DNA from 2 places in the Clostridium taeniosporum genome. Region 2 is predicted to be linked to the other one. Evidence: a T-box and tRNA genes for the amino acid it is inferred to sense, from the RefSeq annotation. Region 2 holds a T-box; the other holds one or more tRNA genes.
What was found. The T-box of region 2 lies ahead of metG (methionine--tRNA ligase). A T-box ahead of a tRNA ligase gene usually reads a tRNA of that ligase, here a tRNA-Met.
Positions count from the first base shown of each region.

Region 1 (3,298 bases), 950 kb from region 2:
TAGTGATTCAACTAAATTTTCAGCCAATTCTATTTTACTCATAGAATTTTTATCATAAATATATATTGAATAAGGAAGTATTAACCTATCACAAGAAAGTAATGAAACTAAAATTTTATGACCATATACTGTTTTACCTTTTAAATGAGAATTATGAACTGAACACTTTTCAATAATATTTTTAGCCTTTGACGAGGGCTTAGTTTTCTCTGAAATAGTATCATCAATAATAAAATATATTGGTTTCTTAGTTTCTTTTGATTTATTCCATATTAGTTCTAAAACTAGTGATTTCAATGATTTGCAGTTCTAGATTCTAATTATAATATTATTAGGAAAAAGAATTAAATAAAGAATAAAGTGGGCATTTGGGAATTGAAATAAATTGTAATGATAAGTATATTACAGAATATAAAGATTTTGGGGTTAGATAAATTGTATATATTAAAATTTTTAATATAGATTTTAAATAGGAGTGTGTTATAAAAAGTGATTAGTAAATTAAGAATTTCAGGAGTTATATTACTAACAATAGTTATTTGTTACTCAGGATTGTTTATGGCAAAAAAATTTGGAATAACTGAAGGGATAATTACAAATATAATATTATATGGTTCTATGCTTATAAGCACATTTATATTTTTAAAAATAATAGATAAAAAAAGTTTTGAAAGTATAGGTTTAAGAAGCCAAAAAGGATTAAAAAAATATTGTATAGCATTAGCTATTATTGCAATAATACCTATAGGAATTAGTTTTTTATTTAATGGTACAATTAATTTTAAGAAAATGTTTCCTTTAGAACTAATAAAAATTGCTTTATTTAACTTTATGGTAGGTTTTTCAGAAGAGTTTTTTGTTAGGGGATATATATATTCAGCTATAAATAATGAAAAGTTAAAAATTCCACTTTCAGCAGCATTATTTTCATTACTTCATATAATAAGTCCTGAGTTTAATTTTATGTTATTTATACTTTTATTTTTAATAGGAATTTTTTTTGCATTAGCCTTTTATTTTATTAAAAATTTATGGCCATTAATAATTTTTCATTCAGTTTGGAATATTTTCACCAATATAACAGATTCTTATCAAAATATATTAATATCATTAACAACATATATTATTATGATAGGTGTAATAATAATTTTGAATAAAAAAGATTTTATTATAAAATCTCTTTAGCGGAAAAAGTAATAATAATTATAATAAAAATAAACTCTTACAAATGTAAGAGTTTATTTTTTATGGTTGCGGGAGCAGGACTTGAACCTACGACCTTTGGGTTATGAGCCCAACGAGCTACCAGCTGCTCCATCCCGCGATATTATGTTTTACAAGCAATTCAATTAACTTATGTATTTAGTATAATTCTATTAATAAATAATGTCAAAATATAATTATGCTAAATTCAGTCATATAAGTTAATGAAGTCTTTTAGAATATAGTATATTATTAAATGCTAAATAATTCTCTCGATATAGAAATAAAATATAAAATTTTAATTTATGTAAAAATAAGGGTATAATAATGTTTAATAATTTAGATAGATTTGGGGGAGAATTATGAGTAATGAACACAGTAGTGTTAAGAAAATGTGGAGAGATTATTTAAATTTAATTGGAGAAGATGAGGGTATTACAAATTTAAAATATAATTTATGGAGTTTCGGTGACAATGAAATTTTAGCTAATGAATTGGTAGAATTGGTTATAAAAGGAGAAAAAACGGCTACTACATCACTTTATTATTTATATGAAGTAGAAAATGAGGAGTTACCTAAAAAAGGACAATTAAATATTATTACAGATTTTCATGGTAGTGCAAAGTGTATAACAAAGACTAAATCTGTTAATGTATTACCTTTTTGTGGTGTTAAAGCTGAGTTTGCTTTTAAGGAAGGGGAAGGAGATAAATCTTTAGAATATTGGAAAACAGGACATATAGATTTTTTTAATAGAAGTTTGCAAAAATATACTAAAGAATTTTCAGAAGATATGATGGTAGTATGTGAAGAATTTGAAGTGATTTATAATTAAAAGAAAAAATAGTTGATAAATTTGGTGAGAGAACTTATAATTTAATATAATAATAATCAACCATATTAAAATGTGTTAGATTATAAGAAAACTTTGCAAAAAAATATTGGGGTGATAAAATGAACTTTGAACACATAAGCAGAGAAGATAATGAAATTTATGCTTTAATTGAAAAGGAATTAGAAAGACAACAAAATGGAATTGAGCTAATAGCTTCAGAAAATGTCGCAAGTGAAGCAGTAATGGAGGCTATGGGTTCCTATTTAACAAATAAATATGCTGAAGGATATCCAGGAAAAAGATATTATGGAGGATGTCACGTAGTAGATGGTGTTGAAGAAATAGCACGTGAGAGAGCTAAGAAATTATTTGGAGCAGAGCATGCAAATGTTCAACCACATTCTGGTTCACAAGCCAATATGGCTGTTTATTTTACAGTATTAGAACATGGTGACACTGTATTAGGTATGAATTTAAGCCATGGAGGTCATTTAACTCATGGTTCACCAGTTAATTTCTCAGGAAAATTATTTAACTTTGTATCATATGGAGTAGATAAAGAAACAGAAGAAATAAATTACGATACGGTAAGAGAATTAGCTATAAAACATAAACCTAAGCTAATAGTTGCAGGTGCAAGTGCATATTCAAGAGTAATAAATTTTGAAAAGTTTAGACAAATTGCTGATGAAGTTGGAGCATATTTAATGGTTGATATGGCTCATATTGCTGGTCTTGTAGCAGCAGGATTACATCCATCACCAGTACCATATGCAGATTTTGTTACATCTACAACTCACAAAACATTAAGAGGACCAAGAGGTGGATTAATACTTTGTAAAGAAGAGTATGCTAAAAATTTAGATAAAAACATATTCCCAGGAATGCAAGGTGGTCCATTAATGCATATTATAGCAGCAAAAGCAGTATGTTTTAAAGAAGCTTTAGATCCAAGTTTCAAAGAATATATGATAAAAGTTGTTGAAAACTGTAAAGAATTAGGAGAACAACTAGTTAAGAGAGGTTTTAAATTAGTATCTAATGGAACTGATAATCATTTAATTCTTGTAGATTTAAATAATAAAGATATTACAGGAAAAGATGCTGAAAAATTATTAGATGAAGTTGGAATAACTCTTAATAAAAATACTGTACCAAATGAAACTAGGAGTCCTTTTGTAACTTCAGGAGTTAGAATAGGTACAGCAGCTATTACAACTAGAGGATTTGCAAAAGAAGATATGGAAGAAATAGCAGAT
Region 1 is NZ_CP017253.2:1,052,514-1,055,811, forward strand. Features, by position in the region: partial or broken gene BGI42_RS16605 (transposase) at 1-303, opposite strand, end outside; gene BGI42_RS05025 (CPBP family intramembrane glutamic endopeptidase) at 490-1,185, shown strand; tRNA gene BGI42_RS05030 (tRNA-Met) at 1,249-1,324, opposite strand; gene BGI42_RS05035 (ASCH domain-containing protein) at 1,566-2,039, shown strand; gene glyA (serine hydroxymethyltransferase) at 2,159-3,298, shown strand, end outside.
Region 1: it encodes a tRNA-Met, which carries the amino acid that the T-box ahead of metG (methionine--tRNA ligase) is inferred to sense. The anticodon was not compared.

Region 2 (3,298 bases):
AAACTTTCAATTAGATTATAAAGTACAGTTCCTAATCTAGCCTTCTTGCTTTCATCTTTAGCTAAAATCCACGGAGTTGTTTCATCTATATACTTATTAGCTCTACCTATTAGTTCAAATACATGTTCTAGTGCTAACGGAATATTTAATTCATCAATAGCTTCTTCAACTTTCTTTGGAGTAGATAATGCTAAGTTTATTAATTCTTCGTCAAATTCACCACTTTCAGCTTGTGATGGAATTTCTCCTCCAAAGTATTTTTCAATCATTGCGACACTTCTTGATAAAAGGTTACCTAAATCGTTACAAAGATCTGAATTTATCTTTTTTATGAATATTTCATTGTTAAATAGACCATCTGCACCAAATGGAATTTCTCTTAATAAGTAATATCTTACTGGATCTACTCCAAATTCGTTAACTAATACAACTGGATCTACAACATTACCTTTAGATTTTGACATTTTTCCACCATCAACAAGTAACCATCCATGCCCAAATACTTGCTTTGGAAGTGGTAAATCTAATGCCATTAACATTATTGGCCAATATATTGTATGGAATCTTAATATATCTTTTCCTATTAAATGTACATCTGCCGGCCAAAATTTATCATATAGTTCTTTATTGTCTTGACTATATCCAAGTGCAGTAATATAGTTTGATAAAGCATCTATCCATACATAAACAACATGTTTTTCATCAAATGTTACTGGAACTCCCCAATCAAAGCTAGTTCTTGAAACACATAAATCTTGAAGACCTGGTCTTAAGAAGTTATTTAACATTTCATTCTTTCTTGATTCTGGTTGAATAAAGTTTGGATTTTCTTCTATATACTTAATTAATCTATCAGCATATTTGCTCATTTTAAAGAAATAAGCTTCTTCTTTTGATTTTTCAACTGGTCTTCCACAATCAGGGCAATTTCCATCTACTAATTGAGTATCTGTCCAAAATGATTCACATGGAGTACAATACCATCCTTCGTAAGAACTCTTATATATATCTCCTTGGTTATATAATTTTTTAAATATATCTTGAACTGATTTTACATGATAATCATCTGTAGTTCTTATAAATTTATCATAACTTACATTCATCATCTTCCAAAGATCTTTAATACCAGCTACGATTTCATCTACATGTTCTATTGGAGTAATCCCTTTTTCTTCTGCTATTCTTTGAATCTTTTGACCATGTTCATCTGTACCTGTTAAGAACATCACATCATAACCTGTTAATCTTTTAAATCTTGCTAATGCATCAGCAGCTACTGTAGTATAAGTATTTCCTATATGTAACTTTGTTGATGGGTAATAAATAGGTGTAGTTATATAATATGGCTTTTTACATTCTTTACACATTTTTTGTATTCCTCCTTATTTTAAACAATACTATAAATATTATTTTTTATTCTTTAGGTTTTATTTCTTAATCTTTAAGAAATAATATAATCTAAGTTATTCACAGATTTAAAAAAATATAATTTTCTAAAGAATAAAAAATCTCTATATAGGTATATTAAACCTATATAGAGACGTATATACGTGTTACCACTCTACTTCTTATTTATCTCACAATAAACAACTCATTAGGTGACCATCATCACCTTGCATTATAACGGATGCTGCCGTAATTCCTTAACAAATATTGCTCGGGAAATATGCTCCAAGTCCATCTTCATGAAAATTTCTTCTACTAACTTTCACCAAACATTAGCTCTCTTTAAGAATTCCTTTTCACTACTCTTCTCTTCATAGCATTTATACACTTATTATAATAGAATAAATACATTTTCGTGTCAAATAATAAAAATTTAAAGATGTACTATATAAAATTTCAATTAGATATAGTACACCTTTTTATTAAGAAATTTTATTTAAAGACATAGATTTAAGTACTTCTTTAATCTCTGATAAAGATTTATCCATACTTGCTTCAACAGCTGCTGTAATTACCCCTTCAACTAAAGGAGCATCTATAATTTCTACGTTTCCTCTAATATCATCATCTAAAAATTCTATAGCCATTTCTGTATTCATAAATGCGCTACCCAAATCAAATAATACAAGTACACCACTATCACTATACACAGATTCTATTGCATTAGTTATTTTAGAAATATCTGTACCAATCCTTCCGTCTCCAGTCCCACCTGCATCTACTATTGAAACTTCTGGTGCCATTTGAAGAGCTACTTCTTTAACACCTTTAGCTATAAAACTACTATGTGACACTATTACTATCCCAACCATAATTAATTCTCCTCTTTAGTTAATTCTTCTGCTATAGTATTTAAAATCAAATACATTGAAGTTGCACCAGCATCAATATGTCCTATACTTCTTTCTCCTACATAACTTGCTCTTCCTTTAGTAGCAATTATATCCTTTGTATGTTCCATACCCTTTTTAGCTGCTTCTTGTATTTGAAGTAATGTTTCTTTAGCAGATTTATTTTCTTCTATAGACTTCTTAGCTACTTCTATTGATGGTGATAAAGTATCAATCATTGTTTTTTCATCTTCTTGACCTTTACCCCTCATTTTTATTCCACCTAAAGCTTCTTCTAAAACTTTAATAAAATCATTTATATCCATTTCATTCTTTTTATTTACCACCATAGCAGCTTTCATAAAAGCAGTTCCATATAAAGGTCCTGATGCGCCTCCTACATTAGAAACTAAAGCCATACCAGAATTTTTAAATATATTTCCCAGGTCATCATCTGGTAAATCTTTTATTTTTTCAACAACAGCCTTAAATCCCTTACTCATATTTAAACCATGATCCCCATCACCTATAGCCGCATCTAACTCACTTAAATACAGTTTATTTTCTTCTATAACTTTTCCTATTTCTATTATAATATTTTTCACTTCTTTTACTGTTACCATAATTAACCCTCCTCTAATATAATGCTACTAAATAACCTTAAGTCCTGGAGTATTAGCTTTTGCATCAAGTAATTCTTTAAGCTCACTATCAAGTTTTAATACTGAAACAGAACATCCTGCCATTTCTAATGAAGTCATAAATTCACCTACAAAAGTTTTATGAATACTTATTCCTTTATCTTTCAATAATTGATTTATCTTTTTATTTACTATATATAATTCCATATATGGTGTTGAACCTAAACCATTTATCATAACAGCTACCTCATCACCACTTAAAATTTCTATATCATCTAATATCTTACTTAATAAATGTTCTGCAACATCATCAGCAGTTGAAATCTTTTCTCTATGAGTACCTGGTTCTCCATGAATACCCATACCAATTTCTATTTCATC
Region 2 is NZ_CP017253.2:103,991-107,288, reverse strand. Features, by position in the region: gene metG (methionine--tRNA ligase) at 1-1,367, opposite strand, end outside; T-box leader at 1,534-1,770, opposite strand; gene dhaM (dihydroxyacetone kinase phosphoryl donor subunit DhaM) at 1,869-2,258, opposite strand; gene dhaL (dihydroxyacetone kinase subunit DhaL) at 2,261-2,899, opposite strand; gene dhaK (dihydroxyacetone kinase subunit DhaK) at 2,927-3,298, opposite strand, start outside.